DNA from 4 places in the Streptomyces sp. NPDC056373 genome. Region 4 is predicted to be linked to each of the others. Evidence: riboswitches for the same ligand, from Rfam matches in the RefSeq annotation. Region 4 holds a riboswitch; each other region holds the start of a gene.

Region 1 (4,406 bases), on a different contig from region 4:
CTGTTCGGCGACCCGCAGCTCGCCCTGACCGCCGTGCAGCGCGTGCTGGAGATCACGCCGGAGGAGGTCCAGGAGGTCGCCAAGGCCCGCCTGCGGCCCGACAACCGCGCGGTGCTCGTCTATGAGCCGACCGCCCCCGAAGCCCCCGCCGACCAGGACGAGAACGAGGAGGCGGCCCGGTGACCGAGCTCGCCACGATGGACTTCCACCCCCGGCCGCAGGCGGGCGACGCCAAGCCGTGGGCCTTCCCGGCCCCCGAGCGCGGCTCGCTGGACAACGGCCTCACGGTGCTGCGCTGCCACCGCCCCGGCCAGCAGGTCGTCGCCGTGGAGGTGCTGCTCGACGCCCCCCTGGACGCCGAGCCCGCCGGCCTCGACGGTGTGGCCACGATCATGGCCCGGGCCTTCTCCGAGGGCACCGACAAGCACTCCGCCGAGGACTTCGCCGCCGAGCTGGAGCGCGCCGGCGCCACCCTCGACGCGCACGCCGACCACCCCGGCGTCCGGCTCAGCCTGGAGGTGCCGGCCTCCCGGCTCGCCAAGGGACTGGGCCTGGTCGCCGACGCCCTGAGGGCACCCGCGTTCGCCGACAGCGAGGTCGAGCGGCTGGTCGCCAACCGTCTCGACGAGATCCCGCACGAGCTGGCCAACCCGTCCCGCCGCGGGGCCAAGGAGCTCTCCAAGGAGCTGTTCCCGGCGGCCTCGCGCATGTCGCGGCCGCGGCAGGGCACCGAGGAGACCGTCGCCGCCATCGACTCCGCGGCCGTACGCGCCTTCTACGAGAAGCACGTCCGCCCCGCCACGGCCACCGCGGTGGTCGTCGGTGACCTCACCGGCATCGACCTCGACGCCCTGCTCGGGGACACGCTCGGCGCCTGGACGGGCTCCCCGGCCGAGCCGCGTCCCGTGCCGCCGGTGACCGCCGACGACACCGGCCGGGTCGTCATCGTGGACCGCCCCGGAGCCGTCCAGACCCAGCTGCTGATCGGCCGTATCGGCCCGGACCGGCACGACCGCGTGTGGCCCGCGCAGGTGCTCGGCACCTACTGCCTCGGCGGCACCCTCACCTCCCGCCTGGACCGCGTCCTGCGGGAGGAGAAGGGCTACACCTACGGGGTACGGGCGTTCGGCCAGGTCCTCAGGTCCGCCCCCGACGGCACGGGTGCGGCGATGCTCGCCATCAGCGGCTCCGTGGACACGCCCAACACCGGCCCCGCCCTGGAGGACCTCTGGACGGTGCTGCGCACCCTCGCCGCCGAGGGACTCACCGACGCCGAGCGGGACGTCGCCGTGCAGAACCTGGTCGGCGTCGCGCCGCTGAAGTACGAGACGGCGGCGGCCGTCGCGAGCACGCTGGCCGACCAGGTCGAGCAGCACCTGCCCGACGACTACCAAGCCACGCTGTACCGGCAGCTCGCCACCACCGGCACCGTGGAGGCCACCGCAGCGGCCGTCAGCGCCTTCCCGGTGGACCGGCTGGTGACCGTCCTCGTCGGTGACGCGGCGCAGATCAAGGCGCCTGTCGAGGCGCTCGGCATCGGCGAAGTCACCGTCGTCGCCGCCGAGTAACGGCACGCGCGCTCAGGGGCCCTGGATGTCTTCGAAGGCACCAGGGCTCCTTTATGCCCGAATTGGGATGGGAGTTGCCTGTCTGCCCTGTGGGATGCGCTACAAAAGCCGGGATGCGTTTGGGAATTGAAAGTGGCGCCGCTTAGCGTCGTCCGGGCTGTTCGTCAGGCAGTGCGCCGCACCCGCGGCACCGGACAGTCATCGCCGAGTCCCCGTACGGCGCGAGCCAGGGGAGCCGGGGACCCACCGCAGTCCCTGGGGTGAATCGGACGCCCGCGCGTGTCGCGAGGGAGTCCGTAGGAGACCTTCCTGCTCCGAACCCGTCAGCTAACCCGGTAGGCGAGAGGGAAGGAAAGGACCAGCCACCACATGGCGTTCACTCGCGCCACCGGGAAGCACCGACGTCCCAGCAGGATCCAGCGCCGCACCGCCCGCGCGGCGGGTGTCGCGGCCCTCGCCACCACCGGCGTGATCGGCACGGTGGCGGCCCCCGCGGCCTTCGCCGCCGAGCCCAGTGCCGAGCAGACCGGCCTCACCCCCGTCGTCACCATGGGTGACACCGTGGCCCAGCAGATCGACGCCCAGGCCATCGCGCAGCAGCAGGCCGCCGAGGAGGCCGCCGCCAAGCAGAAGGCCGAGGAGGCCGCCCGCAAGCGGGCCGCCGAGGTGGCCGAGAAGGCCAAGGCGGAGGCCGAGAAGGCCCGCGAGGTCGAGGAGCGCGCCGCCCGTGAGGCCGAGCGCAAGCGCCTCAACGCCTTCGTGCCCCCGATCTCCGGCTCGTACGTCTCCACCGGCTACAAGGCGAGCAGCGGTCTGTGGTCCTCCGGCAGCCACACCGGCGTCGACTTCCACGCCGCCACCGGCACCTCCGTCCACGCGGTCGGCAGGGGCGAGGTCGTCGAGGCCGGCTGGGGCGGCTCCTACGGCAACAACATCGTGATCAAGATGGACGACGGCACGTACACGCAGTACGGCCACCTGTCGTCCATCGGCGTCTCGGTCGGCCAGAAGGTCACCCCCGGCCAGCAGATCGGCCTGTCCGGCGCGACCGGCAACGTCACCGGCCCGCACCTGCACTTCGAGGCGCGTACGAGCCCCGACTACGGCTCGGACATCGACCCGGTCGCCTACCTCCGCTCGCACGGCGTCAACGTCTGACCGGAACGCCTCCGCCGTTCCCCGAAGCCCCGGCTCCCCGAGCCGGGGCTTTCGGTGCTTCTCCGGACGCCCCCGGATGTCCCGCCTGGACGTCCGCGGGACGCCCGCCCGATGTCCGCGGGCCCGTTCCGGATCTCCTCGCGTGTCCGCTGTCCAAAAAATATCCCTGGATTCTCGCCTGCCGTCGGAAATTCCGGCTCATTGCAATAGAGTCACGGAAACACGCGCCGCTCGTCGGCGTTTCACGGGGATTAAGCGAGGTCCGGTCATGCGTATTCCCGCGCACTCGGTGTGCACCGCCATCCGGGACGACATCGTCGCGGGTGTCCACGCACGCGGCAGCCGGCTCACCGAGGAACTCCTCGCCCGCCGCTACGGCGTCTCGCGGGTGCCCGTCCGCGAGGCGCTGCGCACGCTGGAGGCCGAGGGCTTCGTGGTGACCCGCCGGCACGCGGGCGCGTGCGTGGCCGAACCCACCGTGCAGGAGGCCGGCGACCTGCTGGAGATGCGGATGCTCCTGGAGCCGCTCGGTGCGGCCCGCGCCGCCCAGCGCCGCACCGAGGCGCATCTGAAGGTCCTGCGCGGCCTGGTCCGGCTGGGCCAGGACCGGGCCCGGCGCGGCAACAGCGACGACCTGCGCTCCCTGGGCGCCTGGTTCCACGAGACGCTGGCCCAGGCCTCCGGCAGCCCGGCCCTGACCTCGATGCTCACCCAGCTCCGCCACAAGATCGCCTGGATGTACGCCGTGGAGGCGCCGCTCAGCCCGGTGGAGTCCTGGGCGGAACACGGCGCGATCGTGGACGCGGTGGCGCGCGGGGACGGCGAACGCGCTCGGGCGGTCACGGCGCTGCACACCGAGCGGGCGACCGGCGCGCACCGCCTGCGCCTGGGCTCCGCCGAGGAACGTGCGGACCGTGTGAGGAACTCGCAACATCCCGTAAACACGGCGAGCCTGCGGCATTAACACGGCAGCCGTATACAAAGAGACGGGAATTCCCGGGGGCTTATTTCCGCTGCCGGAAAGAAGGGAATTTCCACCCCGTGCGGACCGGGAATGGCGAAGGGCCCGCCCGGTGAATTCGGACGAGCCCTTCGCTGTGCGCCGCATCGGGCGCTCAGGACATCAGACGGTCTCGGGGAGTTCCTCGAGACCCTCGGAGACCAGCTTCGCCAGCCGGTCGAGGGCGGCGTCCGCGCCCTCGGCGTCGGAGGCGAGGACGATCTCCTCGCCTCCCTGGGCGCCGAGGCCCAGGACGGCCAGCATCGAGGCCGCGTTGACGGGGTTGCCGTCAGCCTTGGCGATCGTCACCGGGACGCCTGCGGCCGTGGCGGCTCGGACGAAGATGGAGGCGGGGCGGGCGTGGAGGCCCTCGGCCCAGCCGACGTTGACGCGGCGCTCAGCCATGTGTTGCTGCCCTTCGGTGTTCAGGGTTGTCTAGACCAGTTTCCCATAACGTGAAGCCGACCCGGAGCGATCCTCGTGTTCCGCTCCGGGGTGCCGTCGGATCGCGGCCTCGGCCCGACTGACGCCCTCCACAGACTGCCTCGCGCCGTTGTCAGGCGCTAGCCGTACTCTGGGGCCCATGCAGACCTCGCCGGACCGGCACGAGTATCCCGCCCACTGGGAAGCCGACGTGGTGCTGCGCGACGGGGGTACCGCGCGCATCCGGCCCATCACCG
Region 2 (4,406 bases), on a different contig from region 4:
CCACCTGCCGCGGCTGGAAGCGGAACAGGGCGAAGCAGTAGAGCGCGAGCCCGAGCCAGAACAGCACCAGGGCCGCGTGGGCGAGCCAGGCCACCGCGTCGGCCGCGGCGAGCGTGGCGCCGAGCACGGCGAGCCCCTGGGTGGCCACGCAGCGCAGGAACACGGTTCCGCGCCGCCCCTCGGCCTCCGCGGTGAGGAGCACCGCCCAGAGCACCATGGCGAGCGCCAGCAGCGCCTCGGCCACGGGCTGCTGCCCGGCCGCGGAGAAGCCCGTGCCCAGGATGGCGGTCGCCGCGACGGTGGTGAGCGCGGCCGGGGTCTCCACCCGCCACTCGCCGTGCGTCCGCTGGACGAGGCCCGCGGCCGCCGCCAGCCAGGCCGCGCAGGCCAGGGCCAGGGCGATACGGGAGGGGATCGCGTACCCAGCGGAGTCGAGGCCGGCCGACACGATGCCGGTCGCCAGCGCATACGTCGCCCACCAGGCGGCGAACGGGGAGGGACCGGACATGGTGCCGATGCTAGAGAGCGGCGCACGCCTCACGAGAGGGGCACGCGCGCGTGCCCCTCAAAAACGTGACGCGACCGGCCCTGAGGCCTCACTCAGGCGGGGCGCACCACGCTGTGGATCGCCGACTCGCCGTCGTAGTAGATCGACTCCTCGCGCACGTACGTGCCGGGCTTCGGCGCGTGGATCATCATGCCGTTGCCGATGTAGATCCCGACGTGGGTGACGTCGTCGTAGAAGAAGACCAGGTCACCGGGTCGGGCCTGGGAGAGCGGGACCGTGGTGCCCGCGTCGACCTGGTCGTACGTCGTACGGGGCAGGGTGACGCCCGCGGCCTTCCAGGCGGCCTGGGTGAGGCCCGAGCAGTCGTATGAGCCGGGTCCGACGGCGCCCCACACGTACGGCTTGCCGATCTGGGCGCGGGCGAAGGCGAGCGCCTTGTCGGCCTTGGTGGCGTACGAGGAGTCGGCCGGGGCGGTCGAGGAGGGCGAGCCGGAACCCGAGGAGCCGGAGGAGCCGGACGAGGCCGAGCCGCCGTCCTGCTGCCGGGCGGCCTCCTCCTGCGCCTGCTGCTGCGCGGCCTGCTGCCGGGCCAGTTCGTCGGCCTTGCGGGCGGCCTCCGCCCGCTTCTCCTTCTCGATCGCCGCGAGCCGGGCCTTCTCCTCGGCGGTCAGTTTCGACATCAGCTCGCGGGCGTCGGCGAGCTTGCGCTGGACGGTGGCCTTGGCCGTCTTCAGGCCGTCCTGCGAGTCGGTGAGCGTCTCGAGGCTCTCGGTGGCCTCCTGGCGCTTCTTCATCGTCTCGGACTGCTGCGTGACGTAGTCGTCGACCGCGACCTTCTGACGGCCGGTCATCCGGTCCATCAGCTGGGTCTGGTCGAAGTAGTCCTGCGGGGTGTCCGCGAGCAGGAACGTCGCGGTGTCCGGGGCGGCGGCACCGGTGCGGTACTGGGCGGAGGCGAAGGAACCCAGTTCCTCGCGCGCCTCGTTGAGTTTCTGGGTGCGCTGGGCGACGTCGTCGAGGAGGGTGTCGACCTGCTTGCGCTGTTTGGCGGTCTTCTCCTTGGCCGCGTTGTACTTGTCGGTCGCCGACTCGGCCTGGCGGTACAGGTCGTCGACCTTCTTCTCGACTTCCTCCAGGCTGGGCTTGTCGTCGGCCTCGGGGGCGGCGTTGGCCGACTGGGACAGCAGGGCCACGGAGGTGAGGGCCGCCGTTGCGAGGGCGGGGGTCCGTATGCCTGCCATGCGCGTACCCGTAGGACGCGACTTGCGGTGCGACGCCAAGGGAGGCGACTCCTTCCATGTTCCGCCTACCGGGTTAGCTGTCGGGTTCGGGCGGGTGGTTCGGAAGGTTTGCCCTACGGCCTTCTCCGCACAGGGAGTCGGGCCGATTCACCCCAGGTTCACGGTTGGGTCCCCGGCTCCGGCTGCCGCTGCGGCACACCGGACTCGGCGGAGGCCGCGCGGCCCGGCGACGTTCGCCGGTGGGGGTCATGCGGCCTGGTCGCACCGTAGCCAACTCGTGTGGTCCGTGTGAAGGTTGATGGGTGATATGCCCGATACATTTTCGTGACCTTATTCCTGAGCGTTGCCGAGAGTGAACGATCAAGGGGGATTGGTCAGGGAAAATCCGTACATGCCGGCTGTGTAGCAGGGCGTGATCGCGCCGTCATGGAGGGCGACAACGCGCCGCCGGGCGGTCGGCGGGACCCGGGCGCGCGGCGATGTTCTCAGGGCGGCGGCGGGCTGTCAGTGGGGCGCCCTAGACTCGGAGAGCGATGAGCAGCCTCTTTGACGACAGCTTCCTGGCGAACCTCCAGGCCCAGCGGGGCCCCGCGGACGAGCCCCCGCCGCCGCCCGAGGACGATCACGTTCCGGAGCCGATCCCGGACGATCTGTTCGGCGGGAAGTTCGACGTGCCCCCGGACCGGGACGCCTACTACCGCGACGGCGCCCCCCGCCCGGTGATCGACTCCGCCGCGCTGCTGGAAGGGCTGAACGACAACCAGCGCGCCGCCGTCGTCCACTCCGGCTCCCCGCTGCTCATCGTGGCCGGTGCCGGCTCCGGCAAGACCCGTGTGCTCACGCACCGCATCGCCCACCTGCTCGCCGAGCGGGACGTGCACCCGGGCCAGATCCTCGCGATCACCTTCACCAACAAGGCCGCCGGCGAGATGAAGGAGCGCGTCGAGCAGCTCGTCGGCCCGCGCGCCAACGCCATGTGGGTCATGACCTTCCACAGCGCGTGCGTGCGCATCCTCAGGCGCGAGAGCAAGAAGCTCGGCTTCACCTCGTCCTTCTCGATCTACGACGCCGCCGACTCCAAGCGCCTGATGGCCCTGGTCTGCCGCGACCTGGACCTCGACCCCAAGCGCTTCCCGCCGAAGTCCTTCAGTGCCAAGATCAGCAACCTGAAGAACGAGCTGATCGACGAGGAGGACTTCGCCGCCCAGGCCACCGACGGTTTCGAGAAGACCCTCGCCCAGGCCTACGCGATGTACCAGTCGCGGCTGCGCGAGGCGAACGCCCTCGACTTCGACGACCTGATCATGACGACGGTCAACCTGCTGCGCGCCTTCCCGGACGTCGCCGAGCACTACCGCCGCCGCTTCCGGCACGTCCTGGTCGACGAGTACCAGGACACCAACCACGCCCAGTACGCTCTGGTCCGCGAGCTCGTCGGCACCTTCGAGCACCCCGTCGACGTCCCGCCCGAGGCGGAGGTCCCGCCTGCCGAGCTGTGCGTGGTGGGCGACGCCGACCAGTCGATCTACGCCTTCCGCGGCGCGACGATCCGCAACATCCTCCAGTTCGAGGAGGACTACCCGGACGCCACGACGATCCTGCTCGAGCAGAACTACCGCTCCACACAGACGATCCTCAGCGCCGCCAACGCCGTCATCGAGCGCAACGAGTCCCGCCGCCCCAAGAACCTGTGGACCAACGCGGGCACGGGCGCGCAGATCACCGGCTACGTCGCCGACACCGAGCACGACGAGGCGCAGTTCGTCGCCGACGAGATAGACCGCCTCACCGACGCGGGCAAGGCCAAGGCCGGCGACGTCGCCGTCTTCTACCGCACCAATGCCCAGTCCCGTGTCTTCGAAGAGATCTTCATCCGCGTCGGCCTGCCCTACAAGGTCGTCGGCGGCGTCCGCTTCTACGAGCGCAAGGAGGTCCGGGACGTCCTGGCCTACCTGCGCGTGCTGTCCAATCCCGAGGACTCGGTGCCGCTGCGCCGGATCCTCAACGTCCCGAAGCGGGGCATCGGCGACCGCGCCGAGGCGATGATCGACGCCCTGTCCCAGCGGGAGAAGATCAGCTTCCCGCAGGCCCTGAAGCGCGTCGACGAGGCGTACGGCATGGCCGCGCGCTCCACCAACGCCGTCAAGCGGTTCAACACGCTGATGGAGGACCTGCGCACCATCGTCGAGGCCGGCGCCGGGCCGGCCACGGTGCTGGAGGCCGTACTGGAACGCACCGGGTACCTCGCCGAGCTCCAGGCCTCCACCGACCCGCAGGACGAGACCCGGATCGAGAACCTCCAGGAACTCGCGGCCGTCGCCATGGAGTTCGAGCAGGAGCGCGGTGAGGACGAGCAGGCCTCGCTGTCCGACTTCCTCGAGCAGGTCGCGCTGGTCGCCGACTCCGACCAGATTCCCGACGAGGAGGACGGCGACGGCGTCATCACCCTGATGACCCTGCACACCGCCAAGGGCCTGGAGTTCCCGGTCGTCTTCCTGACCGGCATGGAGGACGGCGTCTTCCCGCACATGCGCGCCCTCGGCCAGACCAAGGAGCTGGAGGAGGAGCGGCGCCTGGCCTACGTCGGCATCACCCGCGCGCGGGAGCGGCTGTACCTGACCCGGTCCACGCTGCGCAGCGCCTGGGGCCAGCCGTCG
Region 3 (4,406 bases), on a different contig from region 4:
GCAGCCGTTCGACGCGCTCGCGGGCCTGCTGCTGCTCACGCCGGAGGTCGTCGATCTCCGCGCGCTGTGAGACGTACTCCCGCATCGGGTAGGCCAGGGCCACGATCAGCGAGCACATCACCAGGGCGAGCAGGGCGGCCCGGCCGGTGAGCCGCGAGCGGCGGGCCTGGCGCCTGGTCTGGGAGCGGTAGACCCGGGCCGCGGTCTGCTCGCCGAGCAACCGGATCCTGGTCGCGGTGGAGAACCGGTCCCGGTCCTTCACGGCCATCTGTCCGCCTCCCGCTCCACCGTCATACGCGCGTACGTCCCCGGACACGGTACGGGACCGAGTACGGGGACGTACGTACGACGCTGCTACTTGGGCGTGGGTCAGCCCTTGAAGCGCGGGAAGGCGCTGCGGCCGGCGTACACCGCGGCGTCGTCGAGGATCTCCTCGATGCGCAGCAGCTGGTTGTACTTGGCGACGCGCTCGGAGCGGGCCGGGGCGCCGGTCTTGATCTGGCCGCAGTTGGTGGCGACGGCCAGGTCGGCGATGGTGACGTCCTCGGTCTCGCCGGAGCGGTGGGACATCATGCACTTGAAGCCGTTGCGCTGGGCCAGCTCGACGGCGTCCAGGGTCTCGGTGAGCGAACCGATCTGGTTGACCTTGACCAGGAGCGCGTTGGCCGCGCCCTCCTCGATGCCGCGGGCGAGGCGCTCGGGGTTGGTGACGAACAGGTCGTCGCCGACGAGCTGGACCTTGTCACCGAGCTTGTCGGTGATGGTCTTCCAGCCCTCCCAGTCGTCCTCGAACAGCGGGTCCTCGATGGAGACGAGCGGGTACGCGTCGACGAGCTCCGCGTAGTACTCGGTCATCTCGGCGGCCGAGCGGCCCTTGCCCTCGAAGGTGTAGACGCCGTCCTTGTAGAACTCGGAGGCGGCGACGTCGAGCGCGAGGGCGATCTGCTCGCCGGGGGTGTAGCCGGCCTCCTTGATCGCCTCGAGGATGAGGTCGAGGGCCTCGCGGTTGGAGCCGAGGTCCGGGGCGAAGCCGCCCTCGTCGCCGAGGCCGGTGGCCAGGCCCTTGCTCTTCAGGACCTTCTTCAGGGTGTGGTAGACCTCGGCGCCCCAGCGCAGGGCCTCGGAGAAGGACTCCGCGCCGATCGGGGCGATCATGAACTCCTGGATGTCCACGTTGGAGTCGGCGTGCGAGCCGCCGTTCAGGATGTTCATCATCGGCACCGGCAGCAGGTGCGCGTTGGGGCCGCCCAGGTAGCGGAAGAGGGGGAGGTCGCTGGCCTCGGAGGCGGCGTGGGCCACGGCGAGGGAGACGCCGAGGATGGCGTTGGCGCCGAGCGAGCCCTTGTTGTCGGTGGCGTCCAGGTCGAACATGGCCTGGTCGATCAGGCGCTGCTCGGTGGCGTCGTAGCCGACCAGCTCCGGGCCGATCTGCTCGATGACCGCGAGCACGGCCTTCTCCACACCCTTGCCGAGGTAGCGGTTCGAGTCGCCGTCGCGGAGCTCGATGGCCTCGAAGGCGCCCGTGGAGGCGCCGGACGGGACGGCGGCACGACCGGTGCTGCCGTCGTCGAGGCCGACCTCGACCTCGACCGTGGGGTTGCCTCGGGAGTCCAGGATTTCCCGGGCTACGACGACGTCGATGGACGGCACGAGCATCTCCTTCTTCATGTGACGCGGTGACGCGGGTCGCGCGGACCCTGCGAGGTGCGGGCCCGGTGGCTCGCGACATGAGCCTAACCGGCTCCGGGCGATCGGCCACCGGGTCGCCCACCCCATGGACAGAACCGAGAGTAAATTGTTTCTGAACGGAACAAAGCCGGTCGCCGAAAAAACCCCGCCCCGGCGCGTACGGGGGATGACGCACCGGGGCGGGGAGCACGGGGACCCTGGGCGGGTCCGGGTGGGCCGCTGCTTACTTCAGGTGCAGCTGCTGGCCCGGGTAGATGAGGTTGGCATCGTCGACGATGTCCTTGTTCAGCTCGAAGAGCTTCTCCCAGCCGCCCTTGACCTTCTTGTCCGCGGCGATCGAGCTGAGGGTGTCACCCTTGACGACCTTGTACTCGCCGTCGCCCTTCTTGACCTTCTTGCCGGTCGGGGTGGTGACGGTCTTCTTGGCCGCCGGGCGCTCGTCGGAGCGGGAGGCCGGCTGCTGCTCGGTCTGACGGGACTCGGTGCTCTGCTGGCTCTGCTGGCTCTGCGAGGAGCTGCCGGAGTCGCTCGAGGAGCCGCCGCCGGTGGAGGCGCCGGACAGGCCCTTGCCGCAGACCGGCCAGGCGCCCTTGCCCTGGCTCGCCAGGACCTTCTCGGCGACCTGGATCTGCTGGTCCTTGCCGGCCTTGTCGGCGGTGGAGGCGTACTGGGTGCCGCCGTACGCGGCCCAGGTGGAGGCGGAGAACTGCAGACCGCCGTAGTAGCCGTTGCCGGTGTTGATGGACCAGTCGCCGCCGGACTCGCACTGGGCGACCGTGTCCCACTCGGAGGTGGTGGCGGCGGAGGCGTTGCCGGCCGCCATCAGCGGGGCGGCGACGGCGACACCGGCGACACCGGCGAGCGCGGCGGCGCGGGTGGCCTTGGACGGACGACGGTGCTTGCCCTTGCCGGAAAACAGCATGGATGGATCCCCTCACCGACGCCTGCGAGGTGAGCTGTCGGGTTCGGGCCGGTTGAGTTGCCCGGCCGCGTCCCTGAAACGGGACGCGGCTTCACCCCAAGCCCTTCCGGCACAACCGGCCGGTCGGGCACCTACCTTGGGTCCCCCGCTCCTGCCTACGGCGCTTGACGCGACGACTGTTCCCGTACGGCCGCTGGCAGGATTCGGCGTTGCGGCAGCCGGGGCTCGCGGTGGCGAGCGGTCACGACCGTAGACACGTGATCCGGAGAATTTCAAAGACGATCAGGGCTTCTGAGATCTATCTCTCACGGGCCCCAAACGGGACATCAGCCACGAAACAGGGCGCGAACTCACCCGGTTTCGGGGTGAGTTCGACCGCCGTTTCCGCACTGCCCGAACAGCTACTTCTCGTCCGCTTCGCCCTCGACCGTGAGCGTCTGACCGGGGAGGATGAGGTTCGGGTCGGCGCCGACCTCCTTCTCGTTGCCCTCGTAGAGCGCGTGCCATCCGCCGCTGACCCGAAGGGCGTCGGCGATGGACCAGAGGCTGTCGCCGATGCCCACGATGTAGGCGCCTTCGGAATCGCCGGAACTCTCCTCGGCGGGCGCGGAGTGACGCCCCGTCGCCTTCCCCTCGGGGCCACCGTCGGACGCGCCGGTCTCGTCGGCACTGGGGCCGCGGTGGCGGCCGGAACCGGTGTCGCCCGGCCGCGAGGAGTCGTCGCCCTGCCGGGCGCTGTCGGCCTTGTCGCTCTTCGAGGCGCCCGACGAGGAGTCGTCGGACTGCTGCTTCTGCGACGAACCAGTGGGTTCGGTCGACTTGTCCGGCTTGGCGGTTTCGTCCTTCGAGGCCGACGCGTCAGGCGATGACGAGGGAGAGGAGGAAGGGCCGTCCGAGGGGGACGAACCGAGCGAGTCGAGCAGGCCGGGCGAGTCGACCTCGCCGGACGAGTCGGACGCCCCGGACGAGTCCGACCCCTTGCCCTGCTCGAGGCCGGAGAGCAGTCCGCAGGTGCGCCAAGCGCCCACGCCCTGGTCGGCGAGGATTCTCTCGGCCACGGCTATCTGCTGGGAGCGGCTGGCCAGGTCGGCACTCGCGGCGTAGTCCAGACCGCCGTGACTCTCCCAGTCCTCCTGGGACAACTGCAGGCCGCCGTAGTAGCCGTTGCCGCTGTTCTCGCTCCATGCGCCGCCGGTCTCGCAGTCCGCGACCCGGTCCCAGGTCGTGCCGTCGGCCGCACTGGCGCCGGAGGCCCCGAGGAGGGGGATCGCGATGGCGGAGCCGGTCACTCCGGCCGCGACGAGGAGAGCCGGAGCCTGGCGGGGGCGACGGTGCCGACCGTTCCCGGAGAGCATACGGAGACCTTTCACGCGACAGCAGTGACCGACGCGGCGTGAATCCCTCCGCGTTGATGGGTGAACGTATCGGCAGACGATCACTTGTCACAAGTTCATGCCGCGCAGATCACGTGAAGATCACAGGTCTGATGTTTCGTCACCTTCAGCGGGGGCTACCGGAGCGAACTCCACCGGCAGTGTGCGCAGCCCCCGCATGATGAGGCCGCCGCGCCATCTCAGCTCGGCCGGATCCGCGGCCAGCCGGAGGTCCGGGAGGCGGGTCAGCAGGGTGGAGAGGGCGGTCTGGCCCTCCAGGCGGGCGAGCGGGGCGCCGAGGCAGTAGTGGATGCCGTGGCCGTATCCGAGGTGCTGGTTGTCGAGGCGGGAGAGGTCCAGTACGTCCGGATCGGCGAACCGCTCCGGGTCCCGGTCCGCGGCGGCCAGCACGACGAGGACGG
Region 4 (4,406 bases):
CCTGCGGTCGGCGAGCAGGACGGCGAACCGGTCGGCCCAGCCGACGAACGCCCCGTCGGGGCCGGGGTCGCCGACGCCCTCGGTGAAGCTGTCCCCCACCGCCACGTACGACCCGATCACTGCTTTGCTGTCACTCTTCGAATCGTCTGCCACAGCAGCCCATGATTCACCTTCGAATGTGACCTACGCGACCGTAGGAAAGGGTTGACGGGCGGTGAGATAAGCCACTCCTAAAGTGTTCGCCAACTCCGGAATACCCCGCTTGTCAGGGATGTTTCGGGGTGAGCCGCCAGACCCGGAACCCGTTGATCCGGAAATGGCTCCAGACGGTCCGGAAGGCGAAATGGCCGCCGGTGTAGGGGTGCGGATCGGTGAGGTCGAAGACGAGTCGTCCGTTGTTCCACCATCGGACCGTGGAACCGTCGGACACGATCCGCACCCGGTTGGGCTCGTTCGGCACCAGCAGCGGCTCGGTGTAGTCGAAGACGAGGGGGCGGACGCCCGGTTCGCCGACGTAGCGGCGCAGCCGGGTCGTGGTGTTGTAGTTGGCCCCGTAGCCCGCGTAGTACGTCGTGAGGTGGTCGTACTCGTCGAGGGCTCCGCCGCGCGGTGTCGCGAAGAGGTCGCCCGGGGAGCGGACGTCGGTCGCGTTCCAGAAGTTGTTGAGGTCCGAGACCCGGTCGTTGACGCCGCCCTCGAAGACGGGGGTCGCGGTGTATTCGAGCAGGTACGGCCCGTCCAGCCGCCGCCTGAACCACACGGTCGCGCCACTCGGTACGTCGATCTCCAGCGTGCCGCGTAAGGCGGTGACGGTGCCGCCGTCCTGCAGTTCGGCCGCCCACTGCCCGAGGCCGTGACAGAAGTCGTCGCGTGCGAGGAGACGGCGGTGCGGGGACGCGGCGTGCGCGGTGGCCGTGGGGGCGAGGGCCCCCAGGGCGGCTCCGGCGGCCAGGGCTCCGAACGCTCTGCGGGTGGTCGGCACGGTGACACAACTCCTCGGAATCCGCCGGGAAGGCTCTGGAAAGCGCTTGCACTCCGGCCGTGATCACTCTGTCCCAACTGCCGCCGCCTGTCGATCCCTTGGGGCGGGCGACGGCGGGCGCACACACCGAAGGCCGGACCCGGGGATCGGGGTCCGGCCTTCGGTGGCGTGTCAGGCAGGTGGTCGTGCGGTGGGTCAGCCGACGGAGACGCCGTGCGAGCGCAGGAAGGCGACCGGGTCCACGTCCGAGCCGTAGTCCGGCGTGGTGCGGATCTCGAAGTGCAGGTGCGGTCCGGTCACGTTGCCGGTCGCACCCGAGAGGCCGACCTGCTGCCCCTCGGTCACGGTCTGGCCGGCCGAGACGGAGAGCTGGGAGAGGTGGGCGTACTGGGCGTAGTAGCCGTCGTCGAGCTTGATGACGACCTGGTTGCCGTACGCGCCGCCCCATCCGGCGGACACGACCGTGCCCGCGCCGACGGCCTTGAGGGAGGTGCCGGTCGGCACGACGAAGTCGACACCGGTGTGGTAGCCGCTGGACCACATGCTGCCCGACATGTGGTACGGGGTGCCGATGGTGGCACCGGTCACCGGGAGGGTGAAGCCGCCGGTGTCGCTCTCGGCGGCGGCCGGCTTCGCGGCGGTCTCCGTCTTCGGGGCCGAATCGGCGGCGGACGGCTTCGGAGCGGAGGCCTTCGGCGCGGACGGGGCCGAGGCCTTCGGGGCGCTCGCCGCCTTCTTGCCGATCGACAGCTTCAGGCCCGGGTGGATCAGCGACGGGTCGGAGCCGACGGCGTCACGGTTGTCCGCGTAGAGCTTCTTCCAGCCACCGCTGACGTGCTGCTCACCGGCGATCTTCGCGAGGTAGTCGCCGGCCTTGACGGTGTACGAGCGGCCGCCGTCTGCCTTTTGGGCGGCCTTTTCCGCGGCGGCCGGAGCCGACTGGACGGCCTTGTCCGGAGCGGACTGCGGGGTGGCGGCGTGGGCGCCGGCGGCCCCCATGAGAGGCAGGGCGAGAGCGGCCCCGCCGGTTCCGGCGACGGCGATGGAGCGGGTGAAACGCTGGGTCTTGGGACGGCGGTGCTTACCCTTCGCGGGCATGGCGAATTCCTCTCCGTCGCCTGCGAGGTGAGCTGTCGGGTGCGGGCTGGAGATGCCCGGCCGTGCCGTGGCGCGGCTGAACCCCAAGCCGTTCCGGGAACCGGAACAGGCGTCTTACCTGTGGGTCCCCCGCTCCTGCCGTGCTTCGGGTCAGTGTGTGCGGGCTCCGGGCGGCGGCAGGATTAGGCGTCCGTCCGGATTGGTGTGGAACGTAAGCGACCACGACGCAATAGGACAAGCTTGCGGTTGCTCGTGACGGCGTTTTTCTTGACGTGTCGCCACATATGCCGTCACCGAGCGTGGATTACCGATCTCCCGCTTGCTTCAATCGCCCTGGAAAATGCGGGGATTACGTGAACATGGCGACAGCATATCGTCACGAATATGACGATGGTCACGCACCCCGACCCCATCTCCTATGCGATCGGGGCACGTTATCCTCAAGCGGCTAAAATTCCCTATTCGGACAGAATGGCTACTTCCGCTTAAGGCGGACGACGGTGGCGTCCAGGTCCCCGCGCAATCCGACCCGCAGTCCGTGATGAAGCAGTACGGCCCCTCGGTGAACTTCTCCCGTTTCAAGGCATTCATACGATTCCGCCGGGTCGAGGCCACGCAGCCGGAGCGTCGGAACGGGCTCGCCGTAGCGCTGGGCCTGCAGCCAGGCGAAGACGACCGTCTCCTCGCCGAGGACGTACTGCACAGCGCTCAGCCCGCCCTCCGGAGGCCGCAGCCGGTACTGGTCGCCGCGCTGCACCACGGGCCGGATCTCCTTGTAGAGCCCCACCCACTCGGCCGCCTCGGCGAGCTCCTCCGGCGTCCACTTCGTGAGGTCGCCGCCGACCCCGAGCACCCCCGCCATGGCACTCACGAACCGGAACCGCAGCGAGCTGGCCCGGTGGTTGAGCATGGCGTTCGGGCTGTCGGTGACCCAGGCGGCCATGACCCGGGCCGGATGGATCTGGCTGAAGCCGTGCTGGATGGCGAGCCGGTCGAGAGGGTCGGTGTTGTCGGAGGTCCACACCTGGTCCGTGCGGCTCAGCACGCCGAGGTCGATCCGCCCGCCGCCGCCCGAGCAGGACTCGAAGGCCACCCCCGGATGGGCGGTCCGCAGCCGGTCCAGCAGGGCGTACAGGCCGTGCACGTGGTCGACCCACAGCCGCTGCGGGTAGGCGTCGTCCGGCCAGCCGGCGTCGGTGAAGCAGCGGTTGAAGTCCCACTTCACGTAGTCGATCGGCGCACTGGAGAGGAGGCCGTCGAGCTGCTCCCAGAGGTACTCCCGGACGTCCTCACGGGCGAGGTTGAGCACCAGCTGATTACGGAATTCCGTCCGCTTTCGTCCTGATTGGTACTGCACCCAGTCCGGGTGCGCGCGGTACAGGTCACTGTCCGGGTTGACCATCTCGGGCTCGACCCAGATCCCGAACTGCATACCGAGGCCGTGCACATGGTCGGCGAGCGGCTTCAGCCCACCCGGGAAGCGGTCGAGGTTCGGGCTCCAGTCACCGAGCCCGGCCCGGTCACTGGTACGCGCCCCGAACCAGCCGTCGTCGACCACGAACAGCTCGACACCCATGGCGGCGGCCCGCGCGGCGAGCTCCCGCTGCTGCTCCTCGGAGATGTCGAACTCGGTGGCCTCCCAGGAGTTGAACAGCACCGGCCGGTCCCGGTCCGCGTCCGGGATCACGTACGCCCGCTGGTAGGCGTGCCAGGCGCGGCTCGCCCCGCCGAACCCGCCGTCACACCAGAGCCCGGCGAAGACGGGGGTCGTGTACGACTCCCCCGCGCCGAGCATCAGCAGGCCCGAGTCGTCGTAGCCGGCGCCGCCGGTGATCTGCACGCGCGCGTCCGGGAGCTGGGCCACGGCGATGCGCCAGGACCCGGACCAGCCCAGGGCGCAGCTGTAGACCTCGCCGCGCTCCTCGGTGGCGTCGGTGTCGAGGGCGACCCAGGGCAGGTGCTGGTGGGAGGTATGGCCGCGACGGCTGCCGATGACCTTCTCGCCGTGGGTGAGCCCGGAGCGGGTCAGCCGGGACTCGGCGCCCCAGCGGCCGTGCAGCTGGGACAGACGCCAGGTGTCGCGGTCGGGCAGGGTCCAGGTGGCGGAGTCGGCACGGAGCAGCTCGACGGCCGGCCCCTGGTTGTCCAGGGTCACCCAGCGCTCGACGACATCCGCCGAGGGGCGCATCCGGTAGTGCAGGGTGATGGCCAGCTCGCCGTCGCGGAACCGCAGCCGCAGCTCGCCGTCCTCGGCGTCGTGCCCCGCGTAGGCCCACTCGGTGCCCCGTCGCTCGGCGGTGCGTACGGACAGGGCGGGGCGGACGAA

The links. A riboswitch is a leader RNA that binds a small molecule or an ion and turns the genes downstream of it on or off. The one in region 4 is predicted to bind cyclic di-AMP.
Positions count from the first base shown of each region.
Region 1: it holds a riboswitch for cyclic di-AMP, as region 4 does, so the genes downstream of both, ACFCXS_RS34385 (M23 family metallopeptidase) here and ACFCXS_RS38345 (peptidoglycan DD-metalloendopeptidase family protein) in region 4, are expected to answer to the same signal.
Region 2: it holds a riboswitch for cyclic di-AMP, as region 4 does, so the genes downstream of both, ACFCXS_RS01960 (NlpC/P60 family protein) here and ACFCXS_RS38345 (peptidoglycan DD-metalloendopeptidase family protein) in region 4, are expected to answer to the same signal.
Region 3: it holds a riboswitch for cyclic di-AMP, as region 4 does, so the genes downstream of both, ACFCXS_RS15170 (transglycosylase family protein) here and ACFCXS_RS38345 (peptidoglycan DD-metalloendopeptidase family protein) in region 4, are expected to answer to the same signal.

Region 1 is NZ_JBHJPX010000021.1:13,919-18,324, reverse strand. Features, by position in the region: gene ACFCXS_RS34395 (pitrilysin family protein) at 1-183, shown strand, start outside; gene ACFCXS_RS34390 (M16 family metallopeptidase) at 180-1,568, shown strand; cyclic di-AMP (ydaO/yuaA leader) riboswitch at 1,761-1,925, shown strand; gene ACFCXS_RS34385 (M23 family metallopeptidase) at 1,938-2,726, shown strand; gene ACFCXS_RS34380 (GntR family transcriptional regulator) at 2,995-3,690, shown strand; gene ACFCXS_RS34375 (HPr family phosphocarrier protein) at 3,850-4,131, opposite strand; gene ACFCXS_RS34370 (GNAT family N-acetyltransferase) at 4,310-4,406, shown strand, end outside.
Region 2 is NZ_JBHJPX010000001.1:423,095-427,500, reverse strand. Features, by position in the region: gene ACFCXS_RS01965 (hypothetical protein) at 1-508, opposite strand, end outside; gene ACFCXS_RS01960 (NlpC/P60 family protein) at 601-1,788, opposite strand; cyclic di-AMP (ydaO/yuaA leader) riboswitch at 1,797-1,969, opposite strand; gene pcrA (DNA helicase PcrA) at 2,283-4,406, shown strand, end outside.
Region 3 is NZ_JBHJPX010000006.1:336,817-341,222, reverse strand. Features, by position in the region: gene ACFCXS_RS15180 (septum formation initiator family protein) at 1-268, opposite strand, end outside; gene eno (phosphopyruvate hydratase) at 370-1,650, opposite strand; gene ACFCXS_RS15170 (transglycosylase family protein) at 1,913-2,611, opposite strand; cyclic di-AMP (ydaO/yuaA leader) riboswitch at 2,616-2,784, opposite strand; gene ACFCXS_RS15165 (transglycosylase family protein) at 3,013-3,966, opposite strand; gene ACFCXS_RS15160 (cytochrome P450) at 4,087-4,406, opposite strand, start outside.
Region 4 is NZ_JBHJPX010000030.1:37,207-41,612, reverse strand. Features, by position in the region: gene ACFCXS_RS38355 (SGNH/GDSL hydrolase family protein) at 1-120, opposite strand, end outside; gene ACFCXS_RS38350 (DUF6250 domain-containing protein) at 266-982, opposite strand; gene ACFCXS_RS38345 (peptidoglycan DD-metalloendopeptidase family protein) at 1,178-2,080, opposite strand; cyclic di-AMP (ydaO/yuaA leader) riboswitch at 2,085-2,241, opposite strand; gene ACFCXS_RS38340 (alpha-galactosidase) at 2,556-4,406, opposite strand, start outside.